Regions from separate parts of the Mesorhizobium sp. WSM3873 genome, predicted to be linked through region 1. Evidence: riboswitches for the same ligand, from Rfam matches in the RefSeq annotation. Region 1 holds a riboswitch; each other region holds the start of a gene.

Evidence for each region. A riboswitch is a leader RNA that binds a small molecule or an ion and turns the genes downstream of it on or off. The one in region 1 is predicted to bind cobalamin.
Region 2: linked by a shared signal. The riboswitch ahead of A9K71_RS15430 (HoxN/HupN/NixA family nickel/cobalt transporter) and the one ahead of A9K71_RS18285 (DUF1636 family protein) in region 1 are both predicted to bind cobalamin.
Region 3: linked by a shared signal. The riboswitch ahead of A9K71_RS19710 (CbtB domain-containing protein) and the one ahead of A9K71_RS18285 (DUF1636 family protein) in region 1 are both predicted to bind cobalamin.

What each region holds. Positions count from the first base shown of each region.
Region 1 covers NZ_LYTM01000027.1:27,035-34,080, reverse strand. The annotation lists gene A9K71_RS18310 (NADH-quinone oxidoreductase subunit D) at 1-706, opposite strand, end outside; gene A9K71_RS18305 (NADH-quinone oxidoreductase subunit C) at 716-1,321, opposite strand; gene A9K71_RS18300 (NADH-quinone oxidoreductase subunit B) at 1,326-1,907, opposite strand; gene A9K71_RS18295 (NADH-quinone oxidoreductase subunit A) at 1,898-2,263, opposite strand; gene A9K71_RS18290 (winged helix-turn-helix domain-containing protein) at 2,589-3,788, shown strand; cobalamin riboswitch at 3,818-4,017, shown strand; gene A9K71_RS18285 (DUF1636 family protein) at 4,056-4,484, shown strand; gene cobW (cobalamin biosynthesis protein CobW) at 4,486-5,523, shown strand; gene cobN (cobaltochelatase subunit CobN) at 5,541-7,046, shown strand, end outside.
Region 2 covers NZ_LYTM01000021.1:29,406-36,451, reverse strand. The annotation lists gene A9K71_RS15450 (xanthine dehydrogenase family protein molybdopterin-binding subunit) at 1-1,375, shown strand, start outside; gene A9K71_RS15445 (MoaD/ThiS family protein) at 1,438-1,683, shown strand; gene A9K71_RS15440 (group 1 truncated hemoglobin) at 1,724-2,224, opposite strand; gene A9K71_RS15435 (HWE histidine kinase domain-containing protein) at 2,541-4,010, shown strand; gene A9K71_RS15430 (HoxN/HupN/NixA family nickel/cobalt transporter) at 4,549-5,616, opposite strand; cobalamin riboswitch at 5,706-5,897, opposite strand; gene A9K71_RS15425 (hypothetical protein) at 6,412-6,711, shown strand.
Region 3 covers NZ_LYTM01000034.1:2,529-9,574, reverse strand. The annotation lists gene cobD (threonine-phosphate decarboxylase CobD) at 1-558, opposite strand, end outside; gene cbiB (adenosylcobinamide-phosphate synthase CbiB) at 557-1,546, shown strand; gene cobO (cob(I)yrinic acid a,c-diamide adenosyltransferase) at 1,553-2,182, opposite strand; gene cobU (bifunctional adenosylcobinamide kinase/adenosylcobinamide-phosphate guanylyltransferase) at 2,184-2,705, opposite strand; gene A9K71_RS19715 (CbtA family protein) at 2,698-3,495, opposite strand; gene A9K71_RS19710 (CbtB domain-containing protein) at 3,511-3,690, opposite strand; cobalamin riboswitch at 3,727-3,925, opposite strand; gene A9K71_RS19705 (gamma-glutamylcyclotransferase) at 3,996-4,682, opposite strand; gene A9K71_RS32685 (aromatic ring-hydroxylating dioxygenase subunit alpha) at 4,823-5,398, shown strand; gene A9K71_RS32680 (SRPBCC family protein) at 5,398-6,021, shown strand; gene A9K71_RS19695 (MFS transporter) at 5,990-7,046, opposite strand, start outside.

The sequences.
Region 1 (7,046 bases):
GCTGCGCCTTGCGCAGGTCCCAGGCGGCACCCGAGCCGCGCACCATCACGCCCGAAAAACCCCAGGCCCAGGCGTCGGCGAGCGACACCGTGCCGATGTCGACATTGCGCTGCTTGAAGATGCGGTTGCCGGTGAGCAAGGCGTCAAGGTCGTCGACCGACTTCAGGAACGGATCGATCCACTTGCCGATATCCTCGATCAGCCTCTGCGGCAGGTCCTGATGCACGCCGCCTGGCCGGAAGTAGGCCGCATGCATGCGCGAGCCGGAGGCGCGCTCATAAAACACCATCAGCTTCTCGCGCTCGACGAAGCCCCACAGCGGCGGCGTCAGCGCGCCGACGTCCATCGCCTGCGTCGTCACATTGAGGATGTGCGACATGATGCGGCCCATTTCGGAATAGAGCACGCGGATCAGCTGGCCGCGCTTCGGCACCTCGATGCCGAGCAGGCGCTCGGCCGCGAGCGCGAAGGCATGCTCCTGGTTCATCGGCGCGCAATAGTCGAGCCGATCGAGATAGGGCACCGCCTGCAGATAGGTCTTGGCCTCGATCAGCTTCTCGGTACCGCGATGCAGCAGGCCGATATGCGGATCGACGCGATCGACCACCTCGCCGTCCAGCTCCAGCACGAGACGCAAAACGCCGTGCGCAGCAGGGTGTTGAGGCCCAAAGTTAATGTTAAAATTGCGGACGGAGGTTTCAGCCATTGTGGCGCCTCAATTTGGCTTCGCCTTTTCATCGCCCGGAAGGACGTAATCCGTTCCCTCCCATGGGCTCAAAAAGTCAAAGTTTCTAAATTCCTGCTTCAATTCCACCGGCTCATAGATGACTCGCTTGGCCTCGTCGTCGTAGCGAACCTCGACGAAGCCGGTCAGCGGGAAGTCCTTGCGCAGCGGATGCCCTTCAAAGCCGTAGTCGGTGAGGATGCGGCGCAGGTCCGGATGGCCGGAGAAGAGCACGCCGTAGAGATCATAGGTCTCGCGCTCGAACCAGTCGGCGCCGGGATAGACGCCGGTCAGCGACGGCACCAGCGTCTCCTCGTCGGCCTGGACCTTGAGGCGGATGCGGACGTTCTGCTTCGGCGACAACAGGTGGTAGACGACGTCGAAGCGCTTGGCACGCGACGGATAGTCGGCGCCGCAAATGTCGATGATCGAGACGAACTGGCAGCGCGGGTCGTCGCGCAGGAAGGTCGCGACCTCGGTCAAGTTGCCCGGCTCGACGCAAACCGTCAGTTCGCCATAAGCAAGCACCGTTTCGCCGATGCGGCCGGAGAGCTTCTCGCCGAGATAGGTGGAGAGTTCGTGCAACGCCAAGGCCATTGGTTCACCGTTCGATCGTGCCGGTGCGGCGGATCTTCTTCTGCAACAGGAGAATGCCGTAGAGCAGCGCTTCGGCGCTCGGCGGGCAGCCGGGGACATAGATGTCGACCGGCACGATGCGGTCGCAGCCGCGCACCACCGAATAGGAATAGTGATAATAGCCGCCGCCATTGGCGCACGAACCCATCGAGATGACGTAGCGCGGCTCCGGCATCTGGTCATAGACCTTGCGCAGCGCCGGCGCCATCTTGTTGGTCAGTGTGCCCGCGACGATCATGATATCGGACTGGCGCGGAGACGCGCGCGGCGCGACGCCGAACCTCTCTGAGTCATAGCGCGGCATCGAGGTGTGGATCATCTCGACCGCGCAGCAGGCGAGACCGAAGGTCATGAACATCAGCGAGCCGCTGCGCGCCCAAGTGATCAGCGCCTCGGTCGAGGTGACAAGGAAGCCCTTGTCGGCCAGCTCATTATTGATCTCGAGGAAGAAGGGATCGTCCTCCCCCACCGGCCTGCCGGTGTTGGGATCGATGATGCCCTTGGGCTTCGGCGCGACGAGGGTGCCTGAACTGTCGTTCAATCCCATTCTAGCGCTCCTTTTTTCCATTCATAGGCAAAGCCGATGGTCAGCACCACCAGGAACACCATCATCGACCAGAAGCCGAGCATGCCGAGCTTGGAGAAGGACACCGCCCACGGGAACAGGAAGGCGACCTCGAGATCGAAGATGATGAACAGGATCGACACCAGGTAGAAGCGGATGTCGAACTTCATGCGGGCGTCGTCGAATGAGTTGAACCCGCATTCATAGGCGGAAAGCTTTTCCGGATCGGGATTGCGGTAGGCAACCAGGAACGGCGCAACGATCAGCGCCAGGCCGACGACCATCGCCACTGCGATGAAGAGCACGATGGGCAGATACGAACTTAGGAGTGCGCTCATGCGGCGACTTTCCTTCGGCGGCCAGTTCACTTTGATTACAGCAACGGACTCTAAGGCGGAAGCGTGACAGTTTAACCCGCTGAACCGTTTTAGGTGGCCTATGCTGCGACGCGGCGAGGGTTAGCGCAGCGGTTTCGGCGACGCAAGTCAAACCTTGTTCAAAATCCGGCCCTGGACGCCATATCGGAAGAAACTGGTCCGATCCGCTCCTGTTTGATTTCCTTCATGTTTTACTCCACTTTTCTATCCTGACATATCTCCCGCCATTTGCCTGCTAGCATGGCCGGAATCACCGACTGGAAACCCCGGCAAAGGATCGGTAGGGATGAAGGAAAAGATCTCGCTCGCCGCAGCAAGGCGCATTGCGCTCGGCGCGCAGGGTTTCACCGATGCGCGGCCTGCCGGCACGCCCGATCGTCGCCATCTCGCCCGCGTGCTTTCCCGAACTGGCCTGCTGCAGATCGATTCCGTCAGCGCCGTGGTGCGCGCCCACTATATGCCGCTCTATTCGCGCCTCGGCCCCTACCCGCTTGCGCTGCTCGACAACGCGGCCGTCACCCGCAAGCGAACCGTCTTCGAATACTGGGCCCATGAGGCTTCCTTCCTGCCCGTCGAGACCTATCCGTTGATGCGCTGGCGCATGCAGCGGGCCGAGAAAGGCGAGGAAATGTATCTCGGCCTCGCCAAATGGGGCCGCGAGCGCAAGGCGATGATCGAGGAGATCTACGGGCAAGTCGCGGAACGCGGGCCGATCGCCGCCTCCGACATCGAAGGCCACAAGGGCAATGGCGGATGGTGGGGCTGGAGCGAGGCCAAGCACGCTTTCGAATGGCTGTTCTGGGCCGGGCGCATCACCACCGCCTACCGGCGAGGATTCGAGCGCTATTACGACCTGCCCGAGCGGGTTCTGCCGCAGGCCATCCTCGACCTGCCGGTGCCCTCGGTCGAGGACGCGCATCGCCAATTGCTGCGCATTTCCGCCCGCGCCCATGGCATCGCAACCTATGGCGATCTGCGTGACTATTTCCGCCTGGCGCCTGGCGATACGAGAGCCAGGATCGAGGAACTGGTCGAGATGGGCGAACTGCTGCCGGTGAAGGTCGAAGGCTGGGACAAGCCCGCCTATCTCCACAAGGACGCCCGCTTTCCGCGCCGAATCGAGGCCCGCGCCCTGCTCGCGCCCTTCGATCCGGTGGTATTCGAACGCATCCGGACGGAAAAACTCTTCGGCTTCCGCTACCGCATCGAGATCTACACGCCGGCCGAGAAGCGCCAGTACGGCTACTACGTGCTGCCTTTCCTGCTCGGCGACCGCATCGTTGCCCGGGTCGATCTGAGAGCCGACCGCCCGGCCGGCGTGCTGCGCGTTCATGCGGCTTTTGCCGAAGCCGGCGCTCCCGCCGAAACAGCCGCACAGCTCTTCGATGAGTTGAAACAGATGCAGGCATGGCTCGGCTTGGAAACCATCGAGGTTACGCCGGCCGGCGACCTTGGGCCGGCGTTGGCCGACATTTCGGTGTCGTAGCCGCGCGTTGACATGCCAGCACCTCTAAGCCTAAATCCGCCGCAGACGGTCTCCTCCCGGCAAGGGGAGGAGCCACGAGGGAATGCGGTGCGGGAAAACCCAAATCCGCGGCTGTCCCCGCAACTGTGAGCGACGAGCCTCAGCCGAAAACCACTGGGATGTTCCCGGGAAGGCGGCGCAAGGCGACGACCCGCGAGCCAGGAGACCTGCCGTCTGAGACATGAGAATCCGATCGCTCGGCGGGTTTTCCGGGCAAGGAGCCTGGTTTTGGATCGCAACGTCAGTTTTCCGGCTAGTACCGCGGACATTTCGTCCGAACCCCGCGACGCGCTATCGGAAGTGACCGTCATCGTCTGCTCCTCCTGCCGCGATGAGACCGGTTCGGACGCGCATCCGCGCGCCGGCGCCCTCCTTGCCGAAGACGCGCGCCGCGCCGCGCCGGACGAGAAAATCCGCATCCGCACCGTCGAGTGTCTCGGCAATTGCAAACGCCGCCTGAGCGCGGCGCTGCTGCGCGACGGCTGCTGGAGCTATGTCTTCGGTGACCTGGAAACGACCAGCGGCGCCGACCTCGTCACCGGCGCAAAGCTCTTTGCCACCTCGACCGACGGCCTCATCCCCTGGCGAGGCCGGCCCGATTCCCTCAAGCGCGGCCTGGTTGCCCGCATCCCTCCCCTCGACCTGCTGAAGGACTGACATGACCGCATCCCTCTCCCGTGTTCCCTGCACTGTCGTCACCGGCTTTCTCGGCGCCGGCAAGACCACGCTGATCCGCAACCTGCTCGAAAACGCCAAGGGCAAGCGGCTGGCGATCATCGTCAACGAATTCGGCGATGTCGGCATCGACGGCGAGATCCTGAAAGGCTGCGGCGTCGACACCTGTCCGGAGGAAAACATCGTCGAACTGGCCAATGGCTGCATCTGCTGCACCGTCGCCGACGATTTCGTGCCGGCGCTCGACCAGATCCTGTCGCGCACGCCGAAAGTCGACCACATCCTGATCGAAACCTCCGGCCTCGCTTTGCCGAAGCCGCTCGTCCAGGCCTTCCAGTGGCCGACGGTGAAGAGCCGCGTGACGGTCGATGGCGTCATCGCCGTGGTCGACGGTCCGGCGCTGGCCGACGGCGGCGTCGCCGCCGATATGGACGCCCTGCAGGCGCAGCGCGCCGCCGACGATTCCCTCGACCACGATGATCCGGTCGAAGAGGTGTTCGAGGACCAGATCGCTTGCGCCGACCTGATCATCCTGTCGAAGAGCGATCTGATGGACGCGGCCGGCTCGGAGCGCGCCAACGCCGTCATCGGCGAGCACGTGGCGCGCGCCGTCAAGGTCGTACCGACCGCACAGGGCAAGGTCGACCCGTCGGTGCTGCTCGGTCTTGGCCTCGCCGTCGAAGACGACATCGAGAACCGCAAGACCCATCACGATGACGAGCTCGACCATGAGCATGACGATTTCGACTCCTTCGTCCTCGATATCCCGTCCATCGCCAGTCCGGATGAGCTGGCAAAGCGCGTCGCTCTCGCCGCCGAGCAGGAAAACGTTCTGCGCGTCAAAGGCTTTGTCGAGGTGGGTGGCAAGCCGATGCGGCTGCTGCTCCAGGCCGTCGGCCCGCGCGTCAACCACTATTACGACCGCGCCTGGACGTCGAACGACGACCGCCGATCGCGGCTCGTCGTCATCGGCCTCAAAGGGCTGAACCGCCCGGCGATCGAGCGTATCCTCGCCGGCTGAGGCAAGACCGAACCGCGATGCACATCCTCACCACGACATCCGCCTCGCTCGACGATCTCGCCGAGCCGATCGACCTCAGGCAGACGCCTGCGGATGTCGTGGCCCTGTCCTTCACCGACAGCGATCTCGCCGGCCTCGCCGCTGCGTGGAAGGCCGACGCCGCGCGGCTGCCGTCGATGCGGCTGGCAGCACTTCGCGATCTCCGCCACCCGATGTCGGTGGATCTCTGGATCGACAGCGTCGCGCGCCATGCCAGGGTCGTCCTGGTCCGCATTCTCGGCGGCTACGACTGGTGGCGCTACGGCTGCGACCAGCTCGCAGCGGTTGCGCGCGAGCGAAATATCAAACTGGCGCTGCTGCCGGGCGAAAGCCACGACGAGGATCTGCGGCTGATCGAAGGCTCGACCCTGCCGCGCGCCGAACTCGACGCCCTGCTCGGCTATTTCCGCGAAGGCGGCCCGGCGAACATGAGCGCGCTGGTGCAAAGACTGGCAAGGCTCGCCGGGTCGGATACGGCCGTGGCCGAGCCGGTGAGCGTGCCGAAGGCGGGGTACTATCAACCAGGAATCGGAGTTGTCGCGAAATCAGTCTTCTTGAACGTCGGCGATCCGTCACACCCCCCTCTGTCCTGCCGGACAGAGGGGGGTGTGACGGAGCTCAACATCGACAGCGTCGGTGCCCCCGTCATCCCCATCCTCTTCTACCGTTCGATGCTGCTCGCCGCCGACGTCGCCCCAATCGATGCACTCGCAGATGCCTTTCGCTCGCAGGGCATGACGCCAATGCCGATCTTCGTTTCGAGCCTCAAGGACCCGGTATCGCTGGCTTTCGTCGAAACCGCCATCGCCTCGCTGAACCCGTCCGCCATCGTCACTGCAACCGCCTTCGCCTCCGGTGCCGAGCCGGGTGCCGAAACGCTCTTCGACCGCGCCGGCGTGCCCGTGTTCCAGGTCATCGTCGCCACGACGCGGCGCGAAGTCTGGGAGAAAAACCAGCGCGGCCTGGCGCCCGCCGACCTTGCCATGCATGTCGTGCTGCCCGAGCTCGATGGCCGTATCCTCGCCGGCGCGATCTCCTTCAAGGGCGAGATTGACACCGATCCGGCGCTGGCCTTCCGCGCCTTCGCCAACCGTCCCGAGGCGGATCGCGTCGCGCAGGTCGCCGCCCGCATCGCCGCCTTCCTCCGCCTTCAACGGACGCAGCGGGCGGAACGCAAGCTGGCGATCCTGATTCCGGATTATCCAAGCGCGCCCGGACGCACCGGCTATGCTGTCGGCCTGGATGTGCCGTCGAGCGTGCTCGCCATGCTGCACGACCTCAAGGAACAGGGCTATGCGGTTGATGGGATTCCGCAATCGCCGCGCAGATTGCTGGATGTGTTGGAGGTGGGTGGACTTGGTCTCACCTTACAGGAATATCTCGCCTTTTCGGCAGCGCTTCCCGAAGGTGCACGCGACACGGTTGAGGCAGCATGGGGAAGAGCCAACGGCAAAGCTCACGTCAATGCGCCCCCCTCTGTCCTG
Region 2 (7,046 bases), on a different contig from region 1:
GGGGCCAACCAGCGCCACCTCGATCGACGTCAAGATCGGCGCGAGGAAGGACGGCACGATCACCGCCGCCGAAGCGACGCTGCGCTACACCTGCGGCCCCTATGCCGGCATGTGGGCGGAGATCGGCGCCATGACGGCCTTCGCCTGCTACAAGCTGGAGAACGTCAAGACCGTCGGCTACGAGGTGCTGGTCAACCGGCCCAAGACCGCGGCCTATCGCGCGCCTTCGGCGCCGATGGCGGCGTTCGCGGTGGAAAGCGCTGTCGACGAGCTCGCCAAGGAGATCGGCATCGACCCAGTCGAGTTCCGCATCAAGAATGCTGCGCAGGAAGGCACCCGCGCCTCCTACGGCCCGGTCTACGGCCCGATCGGCATCGGACCGACGCTCGAGGCGGTCAAGGAGCACCCACATATGCGCGCGCCGCTGGCTCAGAACCAAGGCCGAGGCATGGCCTGCGGCTTCTGGTTCAACTTCGGCGGCCAGACCTGCACCGACTTGAACATCGGCATGGACGGCACGGTGTCGCTCGCCGTCGGCACGGTCGACGTCGGTGGTTCCCGTGCGTCGCTGTCGCTGGTGGCGGCGGAAGAGCTCGGCATCGACTACAGCCAGGTCAAGGCGATCGTCGCCGACACTTCCAGCCTCGGTTACAACGACATGACCGACGGCAGCCGCGGCACCTTCTCCTCCTCGATGGCGACCATCTCGGCCGCCCGCAACGCCATCAAGGTGCTGCGCGAGCGCGCCGCGCAGATGTGGGACATCTCGGTCGACGACGTTGCCTGGGAAAAAGGCCACGCGGTCGCCAAGGGCGAGAAGCACGGCAATCTCGGCAAGCTGTCGCTGAAGGAGATCGCCGCACAGTCCGGCAAGACCGGCGGGCCGATCGCCGGCCATAGCGAACTCGTCGCCGACGGCGCGGGCGTCTCCTTCGCCACCCATATCTGCGACGTCGAGGTCGATCCCGAGACCGGCTCGACCAGGGTGATCCGCTACACGGTGGTGCAGGATGCCGGCAAGGCGGTGCACCCGACCTATGTCGAGGGCCAGTACCAGGGCGGCGCCGCGCAAGGCATCGGCTGGGCGCTCAACGAGGAGTATATCTACGGCAAGGACGGCCGCCTGCAGAACCCGGGCTTCCTCGACTACCGCATCCCGGTGTGCTCCGACCTGCCGATGATCGACACGCAGATCCTGGAAATCCCCAACCCCAACCACCCCTACGGGGTGCGCGGCGTCGGCGAGACCTCGATCGTGCCGCCGCTGGCGGCGATCGCCAACGCGGTGTCGAACGCGGTGGGCGTGCGCATGAGCCACATCCCGATGTCGCCGCCGCGGATTCTTGCAGCGCTCGAGGCCGAACGGGAAGGCTAGCATGCTGAAAAGCGCGAAGCGGTTTTCAGCTCACGTCACGGTCCAATGAGGATCAGGCGATAATGGTCCAAGTCACGCTCTGGGGCTCGCTCAGCGCCGCCGCCGGAGGCAAGGACAAGCTCGACATCGAGGCCAAGGACATCAGGGAGCTGTTCCGCAAGCTTGCGGAACAGCATCCCGCGTTCGAACCCCTGCTCGATCGCGGCATCGCGGTCGCGATCGACGGGACGATCTATCGCGACACCTGGTCGAAGGAACTGCCGCCGGGGGCGGAGATTTTCCTGCTGCCGCGGCTGGCGGGTGGATAGGCGGAGCGGCCGACCGCCTTCGCCGGATTCGCGCTGAGCCTCACCCCTTTTTGACAGAGCCGGCAGTGACCTCATCCTTGTGCGCGGCAAAGGCTTCCAGGACCTCGGTCTTTTCGGCCTTCGGAACCTTGAAGCGGTCGAGCGTCCGCCCCAGTTCCGCTGCGACCTCGTCGAATTCGGCGGGAGAAATCTTCAGCTCCTTGTGGGCCTCCTCGAGGCCGAGCGGCGTCGCGCCCGGCTCGGTGGCCACGAACTTGAAGGGGCCGCCGGAAACATCGCACACCCACAGCGTACGCATGAACTTGAGGCCCGGCAGCCGTTCGAGGTTCTTGGTGTGCCATTTGCGCAGTTGCGGGTTCTTGGACTTCTTGCCGACGATGGGGTTTTTCACGACGGCGTCGCTGAAGTGATCGACCACGGCTGCGATGACGAACACGCCCCCCAGCCGATCGTATAGACTCTTGTCCGGCGCGGTCTGCTTGGTCTGCGCCAGCGCATCGCCGGCGGGCAACATGGCGGTCGACGCGGCCGCCGCCAGCACGGCGACGACGCTTCGTCTCGAAAGAGAGGTCGAAACAGCCGTTTTCATCTCTGGTACCTCCGTTGGGCCAGAGCCGGCCGCTCTGGCGGCTTCAATGCGTGATTGCGGGACATATGCACTTTGCCTCAAACGGCATCGTATGAGGAACTAACGAAACTGCGCCCGAAATATTCCTCCGGCGGACCGGCAGCCTGGCGTCTATTCACGATGGCTAAAATTTTGCGTGACGGAGACGGATACATAAACGGCGTCGCGCGTTAATGCGCCTATGGCTGACGGGCTCTTCCATGAATCGTGGCCTCGCGGAAACGGCGAGATGGCGCGATTCATTCGTGAATATCCCTGGTCGGAAAGCCCGCTCGGGCCGATCGAGACATGGACGCTCAGCCTGAGGACGACGGTCGACCTGATGCTCGCGGCCGAAGCCCAGATCGTGCTTTTCTGCGGGCCGGAGTTTGTCGCGCTCTACAATGACGCCTACGCGCCGACCATCGGCGACAAGCATCCGCGCGCGCTCGGCCGTCCCGCCGAGGAAAACTGGTCCGAACTCTGGACCGACCTCGAGCCGCTGCTGCGCGGAGTTCTCGAAACCGGCGAAACCTTCTCGGCCAGGGACCGGCCTTTCTATATCGAACGATCCGGCCTGGTCGGCAAGACGGTCTATTTCGACATCTCCTATTCCGCGGTGCGGGCGCAGGACGGCACGGTTGAAGCCGTGCTCTGCATCGTTTCGGAGACCACGGCCCGGGTGCTGGCGGCAGCAAAGGTGCGCGAAAGCGAGCAGCGGTTTCGCGCGCTGGTCAATGCCAGCTCCGACGTGGTTTACCGGATGAGCCCGGACTGGCAGGAAATGCATGAGCTGGACGGCCGCGGCTTCCTGTCGAGCGCCCAGGGGCCGGCGATCCGCTGGCGCGACGAATACCTGTTCCCGGAAGACCAGGCGAGCATCCAGGCGGCGATCGAGCGCGCCATCATGGAGCGCGGCGTGTTCGAGCTCGAGCACAGGGTGCGGCGCGCCGACGGGTCCGCCGGCTGGACCACCTCACGGGCAATCCCGATCGTCGATGACACCGGCAGCATCCTGGAATGGTTCGGCATGGCCGCCGACATCACCGAGAAACGGGCGAGCGAACAGCAGATCCAACTCTTGATGCGCGAGGTGAACCACCGCGTCAAAAACCAGTACGCGGTGATCCTTTCCATGATCCGCGAGACGAGCAAGCGCGCGACCGACCCGCGCGCGTTCGAACACCAGATCCGCGAACGCATCATGGCGCTGTCGCGCTCGCACGACCTTTTGGTGCTGAACGACTGGCGCGGCGCGGGCATGGCCGACCTTGTGCGCGAACATCTGCGGCCGTTCGGACACGAAGAGCGCATCTCGCCATCCGGGCCGGACGTGACGCTGCGGCTGAACGCGGTGCAGAACATCGGCATGGCGCTGCATGAGCTGGGCACCAACGCGACGAAATACGGCGCCCTGGCCGGCGACGCCGGAACCGTGCGAATGGACTGGCGGGTAGCCCCGGCCCCCGAAGGCAGCGACTTCGAGCTGGTCTGGGAGGAACATTTTTCCGAACCTGCCGCGGCCGCGGATGCCAAGCCGCACAAAGGCTTCGGCAGCGTCGTTCTCCAACGCGTCGTCCCCACCAGCCTCTCCGGCAGCGCCTCCATGGAACGGCTGCCCGGCCTCGTTCGCTGGACGCTCTCGGCGCCGCTCCCCAACGTGGTTGTCGCCCGCGGGGCGGAGCTGGACGGCGATGAGCAGATCGGCGGGCTGACGTGACGCCGGTTTCATCCTGGGAGACCGAACAGGGCGGCTCGCCGCCACGTCGGAAGCTCGCTGGCGCCGCCGAGCCCTCGCCGTAGCGCCGTACGCCGAATGGCTTGCGCTGCTCCCATTTTTGCTTTCCCCTTCCCCACTTTTTTAGAACAGAAAAGCGCCAGCTTTTCTGTTCTGGACTCTGGATATTTGGACTCTGGATTCTGGCTTATGGATTATGGGGCTTATCCCAGGCCTTAACCCCTGGCTTATCCAAGCGCAGAATTCCATCAAACTTCCAAAGGCTTGGGCTACGGGTCCTCAGCATGCCTTTGAAGCGCGTGCGCACGGGCCGGCGATCTCCTGTTGCTGTCTGGCCAACAGTGAACAAAATGGGAACAAAAATGTCAAGCCGGGCACCGCTGACAGAGCTGGCGATCGTCGCCTTTGCCGTCATCGGCTTCCTGTTGCCGAGGCGCTTTAAGGAGGCAGGCTGGCAGCCGCCGGGATCTGATGGCAGAGAGATGCGGCTGGCCTGCTGCAGCCAGCCGCGGCCGGCGGCTTATGAATTCTTTGCTGCGGATCCGATCTCCACATCGTCCAGCCCCTTGGCCTTGTAGACGACGTAGGAGATCGCCCAGGCGGCGATGAAGATGCCGATAATGGCGAAGCCCAGATTGTTGAAATTGTCGTTGAGCGTGCCGACGCCGTTCCAGAAGCCGCCCGACAGACCGAGCTTGTCACCGATCAGGCCGAGCGCCTCGATGCCGCCGATCAGCACTGCGACAAGGACCGACACCAGGGTGATCGTCATGTTGTAGTACAGTTTGCGGATCGGCTTGACGAAGGCCCACTCATAGGCGCCGAGCATCATCACACCATCGGTCGTGTCGACCAGTGACATGCCGGCCGCGAAAAGCACCGGGAAGACCAGAATGGCTTCGAACGGCACGCCCTTGGCCGCTTGTGCCGCGGACACGCCGAACATGGCGACTTCGGTCGCGGTGTCGAAACCAAGGCCGAAGAGGAAACCAAGTGGGAACATGTGCCAGCTGCGCGACACCAGCCGGAACATCGGGCGGAAGACGCGGGCCAGGAAGCCGCGATTGTTGAGCAGCAGGTCCAGATCCTCCTCGACAAACGCCCCACCGGCCCGCACCCGCCGATAGCTTCTGTAGATCGAGAAGAAGATGACGATGTTCATCGCCGCGATGGCGAGCAGGAAGAGTGCGGAAACGCCGGTACTGATCGTGCCGCCAATCTCCTGAAGGCTTTGGAAACGGCCGAGCAGGGACGTTGCCGCCGCGATAGCCGCAGCGACGATGACGACGATCGTCGAATGGCCGAGTGCGAAAAAGAAACCGACGGAGACCGGCCGTTTGCCGTTCTGCATCAGCTTGCGCGTGACATTGTCGATGGCCGCTATGTGGTCGGCATCGACGGCATGGCGCAAGCCGAGGCCATAAATGACGAGAGCGACGCCAAGCAATGTCGGCTTGTCCTGGAAGGCGACGAAAGCCCACAGCCACGCCCCGACGTTGAGAATGGCGAGCGCGCCGTAGATTGTTATCAGTCTGGCCTTCAGGTCGGGCGCGCTTTTGTTCAGCATTTTCGATAGTTGGATCAGCATGGTTCTGCCTTTGACGTTGCCTGTCATCGCAGGGAACTCGCCCCGCCGTCCGGCCAGGCGCGCACACCGGATCACCCCGTCCGATGTTCTGCTTTGACGTCCATGATGGCAGGTCTCCTGGCTCGCGGATTGCCGCCGCTTTCGCCTTCCCGGCCCATGCAGCCAGTGGCATCGTGAAAACGGCATGCCGCTTACAGTTGCGGGGGCAGCCACGGCTTTGGATTTCTCCGCACCGCGTTCCCTTTTGATCCCCGAAGGGAACCATCAGCGCGAATTCGCCACACCGCGGTTGGCCAGTCAATCGACAACTCCGACGGCCAGAGGCCCCTCACGCCATCGTGACGAAAGGATTGCGGCAGGCGCTGCGAGGCGGGATGACGCTATCGTTGGCCCGATTGACCACAAGTAGGCCAAGCGGAAGGTTTCTACACCATTACATCGCGCTAATGTAAGGCTATCGTTATGCATCTTCCTGGCAAGAGGCGGCGGAAAGAAGATAGTGCTGTGTGAAGAACAAGCTGCGGCCTTTTTCTTAGTCACCCAAGCAAAAGAGAACATTTCCATTCCACAGCTGTGGATGGCCGCCTACTGCGCGCTCGCATAGCCAGCAAATATGTGCTCTACTCGCCGAACCTTGGGAGGCGGGACACAATGTATCGGGCTGTTGCTTTAATTGCCGCGCTGGCTCTAGCTGGCTGCGCAACTACATCAGAGATGCCGCTGGCTCCAAACGTAGTACGGTTGGATACTCACGCTAGCGGAGCTCTTTTCACTGGGTCTGCCGGCGCGATCACAATGAAGAAGGCGGCTGAGGCAACTCTGTCTCGCGGCTATACGCACTTTCGGTTTGAGCAAGCTTCAACTGCCTCCGGCTCCAGGTTTGTCGGTATGTCCAGCAATACGTTCGGTAGCGCAAATGCAACGGTAATGGGCAGCACGGCTTACGGTACTTACAGTGGAACAACCATTAGCACGCCCATGTATGCTCCGACGGCTGATATCGGTGTCACGGTCATAATGTTTCATGCCAATGAACCAGGCGCGCAAGGCGCTTTTGATGCCGCCGAAGTTCTGAAAAAAGGCGGGAGGGTGTGATGTGGGGCGAAGGAGGGCACCGCCCATTGAGTGCCTTCCAAGCCCCCAGCGTCGGCTCGGTATTCACCTCCAGCCTCTTCCGCTTGGTCCTCCTCGCCAAGCACCTCGCCCTTCACCCAGCGGCCGCCGATCCAGATTGGGTCGATCAGGTGGTCGCGCTAGGGTCTGGTGGTAGTGGGATGATGAGGATGCTCAGGCCGCCGGTAGTTTAGCATCAGAGGCGCATCAGAGGGGTGATCTGGCGAGACGAGGAAAGCGCGAGATGCATCGCTGCCATTCAAATTGGATCCTCATCGTTGACTAAGCTTTCAAGTAATCCCAACTATAAGATGGGC
Region 3 (7,046 bases), on a different contig from region 1:
GCTGTGTTGGACCGGGCCGACATCCATGAAGGCTTCGTCGACCACCAGCAGGCCGCCCTTCGCGCGAAGCCGCGCAGCAAGGCCGACCAGGCGGTGCCTTTCGATCACTCGCCCATCCGGATTGTTCGGGTTGACCAGCACCGCAAGGTCCGCGTCCGCCAAGGCGTCGAAGTCGCCCACCTCCACAACCGCGTGGCCTGCAATCGCGGCCACCCTGGCGTGCTCGGCATAGGTTGGACCCAGCACCAGTGCCTTGCCTGGCTTCACCAGCGAAGCGACCCGCGGCAACAAAATCTGCGTGCCGGGCGCGGCCACGACATGCGCCGCCGACCGCGCGCCATACGCCTTGGCCGCAATTTCGGCCAATTCGCGCAGTCGTCCTGGCTCGGGCAATCGTGACAGGGCGGTGGCGGGCAGATCGAAAAGCGGATAGGAGTGCGGATTGATACCTGTCGAGAGGTCAAGGAAAGGCTGCGGCGCATGAGGAAAGAGCGCGCTTGCCCGGCCAAGGCTGCCGCCGTGATCAACCGCTGCAACCGCTCCGCTTAGAAGCTTCATGTCGATCCTGATCGCTTTCCTGTCACTCGCCATCGAACGTGCCCTTGGCTATCCGGACTGGCTGTTCAACGCCATCGGTCATCCGGTAACCTGGATCGGCAGGCTGATATCCTTTCTCGATCGCAGGCTCAACCGCGCCACCGATTCCGACGAATTGCGTCGCCGCCGCGGCGTCCAGGCGCTTCTGGTAATCCTGCTGGTGCCAGCGGCGATCGGCCTGACGCTGCATGTCTTGCTCTGGCTGATCTTTCCGTCCGGCCTGGTCATCGCGGCCATCCTCAGCTCCTCGCTTCTGTCGCAGAAGAGCCTCGCCGAGCATGTCGAGGATGTCGCCGATGCGCTGGAGACCGGCGGCCTCACGCTCGGCCGCATCGCCGTTTCGCGCATCGTCGGCCGCGATCCGGACAAGCTCGACAGGGCGGGCGTTGCCCGCGCCGCGATCGAAAGCCTGGCCGAGAATTTCTCCGACGGGATCGTCGCGCCCGCCATATGGACCGGTGTCGGTGGTTTGGCCGGGGGTGCTGCCTACAAGGCCGCCAACACTGCTGATTCGATGATCGGCCACCGCACACCGAAATACGAGGCCTTCGGCCGAGCGGCCGCTCGCTTCGACGACCTGGTCAACCTGCCGGCATCGCGGCTCACCGGCCTGCTGATTGTGCTGGCGGCCTTCATCGTCAAGGGCGCCGACCCCCGCAACGCCTGGCAGGTCATGCGGCGTGACGCGAAGAAGCACCGTTCGCCCAATGCCGGCTGGCCGGAAGCCGCCATGGCCGGCGCGCTGGGGCTCGCCCTGGCCGGACCGCGCAGTTATGGCGGCGAAGTCGTCGAGGATGCCTTCATGGGCGAAGGCGGCAGGCGCGAGGCCGAAAGCACCGACATAAGGCAGGCGCTGGAACTCTATCGCGTCGCCGACGGGCTGCTGATCGGCCTGTTCGCGATTCTGTCGGCGACGGTGATCTACCTGACCATTTTGATCGGCGGCTAAGGCGCCTCAGAATTCAATCCCCTGCTGCGCCTTCACGCCGGCCGCGAAATGGTGCTTGGTCAGCCCCATCTCGGTGACGAGATCGGCGGCCTCCACAAGCAACGGCTTGGCATTGCGGCCGGTGACGACGACATGCAAGCCCTCGCGACGCGCCTTCAGCGCCGCGACCACCTTTTCCAGCTCGAGATAGTCGTAGCGCAGAGCGATGTTGAGCTCGTCGAGGACCACGAGGCTGATTGACGGGTCGGCAATCAGCTCGAGCGCCCTCGCCCAGGCAGCCTCGGCGGCGGCAATGTCGCGCTTCAGGTCCTGCGTCTCCCAGGTGAAGCCCTCGCCCATCGCGTGCCAGACGACGCGATCGCCAAAGGCGGCGAAGGCATCCTTCTCGCCCGTGTGCCATTTGCCTTTGATGAACTGGACGACGCCGACGCGCTTGCCGTAGCCGAGCATCCTCAGCGCCAGGCCGAACGCAGCCGTGGTCTTGCCCTTGCCCGGCCCCGTATTGACGATCAGCAGTCCCTTCTCGATCGTCTTGCCGGCCACCTCGGCATCCTGCACCGCCTTGCGCTTGGCCATCTTGGCTCGATGGCGTTCGGCATCCTTGTCGTCGATGATCGTGTCTTTGATCTCGCCCATGTCACTTCACCTTGAGCGGCAGCCCCGCCACCATCATCAGCACGCTGTCGGCGACAGCCGCGACCTGCTGGTTGAGCCGCCCGGCGGCGTCGCGGAACCGGCGCGCCAGCGCATTGTCCGGCACGATGCCGAGCCCGACTTCGTTAGAGACCACAAACCACGGTCCGCGCGGCTGCGAAAGCACATCCGAGAGCCGCCGGCACTCGGCCTCGATATCGTGGTCCGCCAGCATATGATTGCTCAGCCACAATGTCAGGCAATCGATAAGCACCGGCTGGTGATCGGGCAAGGCGTCGAGCGCGCGGACCAGGTCGAGCGGCGCATCGACGGTGACCCAGCCTTTGCCGCGGCGCGAGCGATGCAGCGCGATGCGCTCGCGCATCTCCTCGTCATAGGCCTGCGCGGTGGCGATATAGGCCCAAGGCGACGGGCTTGCCGCCACCAGGCACTCGGCATGCGCGCTCTTGCCGGAGCGCGCACCGCCGATGATGAAGGTCAGATGGCCGTCCGCGCGATCAGGCAAAGCTGTCGCGCAGGCTGGTCGATGTACCGGTGAAGCGCCCGCGCACCACACCGACGGCCGCACCGAGCACCAGCCAGAAGACCAGATCGGTGAGGGTCACCGCCACCACGAACTGATGGTGCAGCCCCTCGGGAATCGCCGTCTCGAAGCTGACGGGCTGCGGCGCGCCGACTACGTGCGGAGCGACGATCAGCACGACCGCCAGAATTGCCAAGGGCAGCGACTTGCGAAAGGCGATCAATCCAAGGCCGACCGCGGTTGCGGCCACCGTCGAAATCCACCAGATCTGGCGTGGCAGAAGTTCCGCCGCCGGCATGGCCGGCAGTTCCGGCGGCAGGCCGAGGCCGGGCGCGATCGTGAAAACCGCAAAACCGGCAAGGCCCCAGAACACGCCCTGGCGCCAGCTGCCGATGCCACCGGCGAATTCCGACACCGCGACCAGGATCAGTGCGAAGCCGATGCCGGTGACGATGTTTGCGACAACGTTGAAGGCGAAGCGCTCGAAGCCGTCGGCCGGAGCCCAGCCCTCGTCCTCGGTCGGAGCCGCCGCTTCCGTCGACGCAGGAGCGGCGCTGCTCATCGCATTGCCCGCCGGTTCGGCCGAGCTCATGGCAGTGCCAGTTCCAGTGTTGGCGGCATGGTCGTGGTGATGACCGCCGCCCGCCTTTTCATAGACTTCCGCTTTGAGGATCAGCGGCACGGTCGCATAGGCCTGCATGCAGGCAAGCGCGATGCCCGCCACGAGCCCTGCGATCGCCGCGACGAACACGACGTTGCGAAACAGATTCATGATATCGGGCCTTCGTCAGTGGCAGGGAAAAGCCATCGAGTGACGATAGTCGTGGGCAGCGTTGTGGACCGCATCGATGTGCGAGAAGCCGACAAAACCGACGACGAAAATGCCGAGCAGCGCGGCGAGAGCCAGCTGCATGATGCGCGACTGCGAGGAGACGGAGGCGCCGAGGGCGACGGAAGCGGTATTCATGTCTTGTCCTTTCGCCCTCCACCCGAGGGCATCGAAGTCAACTTTCCTGTCGCCGGCAGGTCTCCTGGCTCGCGGATTCGCACCCTTCCCCACCTTCCCGAGGACAAACCTCAGTGGTCTATGGAGAGGACTACCGCACACAGTTGCGGGGGCAGCCACGGCTTAGGGCAAAGACTCCACCCTCACCGCATTCCCTCTTGGCTCCAAAAACGGAACCGACGACGCCATCGACTATAGGCAGAATCGTCGCGACCGGCAAACCAAATTCCGTCACGCCGCAGCGTGATTGCGGCACCGGTTTCGGACTAAGATCCGGCGATCCGCTCGGCGACGAGCTGCTGCAATCGCCACAAATGGCGGTCGTGAATACCGCGCTGTTCGAGGTTCTTCACGGTGTTGTAGAGATAGTCGGCGCCTGAACCCCAGTGGCCGCACGAGGTCGCCAGCCTGTCGACCACCTCGTCTTCGTTGAGTGGGCCGGCATAGGTCGTGCCTTTGCGATTGATAACGAAGGCAAGCGCTCTCAACGGTCCCTTGTCGGTTGCGAGTTGCAGCAGGCGAGGTCGGTAGCTGGTCGGCTTCAGCGTCATCTCGCGGCGAAAAAGCCTGTCCAAGGCCTGCCGGCGGTCACCACCGTTCAGGCGGAAAGCAACGCCCTTGCATTGGCCGCCACGATCCAGCGCCATCATCAGGCCGGGGCTTTGCTTGGTGCCGCGCCAGCGCGTCATCTTCATGCAGAAGGAGCGATGCCAGCCGCGTGCCACGGCGACGCGCTCCTCGACATGCTCAATCTCGGGCTTCCAGATCAGCGAGCCGTAGCCGAACAGCCAGAGAGGCTCGGTTGCAGGTAGCTCGGCCTCGAATGCATCCAGCATGGCTTCATAGTCGCTGTCCACGAGATGCTCGGCATCCGGGTCGGGCCCCGGGTCATCGACCGCGCGAAAACAGCGGGCGACCAGTTCCACGGTCAGCGACATCGTTCTTGCAGGCATGCTTGCAATCCTGGGCAGCCGGCGGAACCGCAGGCGATTACGAAGTGACCTTAAGGGCAGCACCCGGAAGCGACAATGGCCGCGCAATTGACAACGGTCCTGCCCGGGTGTCGGCTGTCATCAGCCAAGGGGAGCCGCTCATGCAGCCAAATCCTAGCGAACACAGCCGCTACAATGGCCTCACCAGCCTCGAGCCGACATTGCCTGCAAGCGCCTATCGGGAAGCCGACGCTTACCGGCTCGATCTCGAAGCGATCTGGTATCGGAGCTGGCTCATGGTTTGCCGCGAAGCCGATCTCGCGGAACCTCTTGCCTTTCGAACCGCGCGTATCGGCTCGCAGGAGGTCGTCGTGCTGCGCGACGAGACCGGGAGCTTGCGCGCCTTCCACAACACCTGCCGGCATCGCGGCTCGCAGCTCTGCCAGGAAAGCGAAGGGCGGCTGAAGGCAAGGCTGCTCACCTGCCCCTACCACGCCTGGACCTATTCGCTGCGCGGCGATCTCGTCCGTATCCCATCGAAATCGCTGCCCGAAGGCTTCAACAAGGACAATTATCCGCTCTACCGGGTGGCGCTGTCAGTGTGGCGCGGCCTCGTCTTCATCAATCTCGCAGAGGATCCGATGGCTCGGCGGAAGCCTCCTTCGACTCCGCCTCCCGCGATCTTTCGAATTGGCCGCTGGAGACGCTCGTCCCCGGGCACCGGCTCACCAAGGTGATGAACTGCAACTGGAAAATCTTCTGGGAGAACTTCAACGAATGCCTGCATTGCCCTGGCGTCCATAAGGACCTGTCGCGGCTGGTGCCGATCTATGGCCGCGGCCTGATGGCGAGGCATGACGATCCGGAATGGGCGCGCTATGCGGATAATGATGCGCCGGAGTTTTCCGGCGGCCTGCGCGCCGGCGCCGAGACCTGGTCGCGCGACGGACGCGTCCATGGACCGGTCTTTGCTGGGCTGACGCCGGCCGAGCGAGCCGCCGGCCAGACCTACGCTACCTCGCTGCCCTCGATGTTCGTCGTCGGCCATGTCGACTATGTCCGCACGGTGCGTCTCGCCCCGCTAGGGCCGGAGCAGACGGAACTCACCGCCGAATGGCTGTTCGCGCCCGATGCCCTGGCACAAACCGATATCGACAACATCGTCGCCTTCGGCGCGCAGGTGCTGGAGGAGGACGCCGCGATCTGCGAGATCAACCAGAAGGGCCTGCACTCGATCCGCCACCAGGCCGGCGTGCTGATGCCCGAGGAGTACGATTTGCGCCGCTTCCACGAGTGGGTGCGTGGGCGCCATGCGGCGTTGCAGCCGATCAAAACGACTTCGGCAGATAGCGCCAGGTGAAGAATCCACAGAAGGCGGCCAACAGGCCGAGCGTGACGAACACCGAGCCAAGACCGAAGAAGGTCAGCACCACCGAATAGACCAGCGGCGGCGTCAGCTCGGAAAAATCGAGATAGGTTCGGTAGACAGCCGCCATCTGCGCTCGTTCATAGGAACGCACCGAGCGCATGAAGGCGGTCGAGCCCAGCGCGTCGAGCGCGATGGTGAACAAGGCGCCGCCGAGCAGGAAGGCGGCGGTGAGCAGCGGCGCGGCGGCGCCGACGCCGCCGGCCAAGAAAAGCATCGCCGCCATGGCGAAATAGGCGAAAGCCATGGTCCGACGGCCGCCGAAGCGCTTTCCCGCCCTGCCCCAGAAGATCGCCATGAACAGAAGCGCATTGCCGGCCGAAACCAGCAGCCCGCCGGCAAGCTTGCCCTCGCCCGTGATCACCATGAACAGCGGGCCATAGACGAAGAAGGTCGTCCAGAAACACGAGCGCCCGAAGGCGATCAGCCACGCGAGGCGCAACCGCGGCTGCGCGACGAAGCGGCCGATATTGGCGAGCGGGTTGATCGGACGGCTCTTGCCGGGACGGATCGAAGGGTTGTCGCCCAGCCGATAGGTCCAGAACAACGCCAGCAGCGCCAGCGCGAAAGCCACGACCGCGCCGTGCGCGGCATAAATCCCGAAGCGCGTATAGAGGAAAATGCCGAGCGTCGGCCCGCCGGTCCAGGCGAACATCGACCAAGCCATGCGCAGCGATTCCGCCTGCATGAAGTCGGTCTTGCGGATGTGGTCCATGATGTAGAGGTTAAGTGTGATGGACAGCGCGCTCGCCCCCATGACGCGGCACAGCATCCCGGCGAGTTGTCCCGGCAGCGTGTGGGTGACGAAGAACACCGAGCCGATCGCCAGCATCAGGCAGCCGGCCGTGTAGATCCAGCGCCGCGCGAAGCGGCGGATCAGCATCGGCATGAACAGCGTCACCGACAGCCCGAGCAGCGACACGATGGTGTAGAGGATCGAGACGATCTGCTCATTGTGC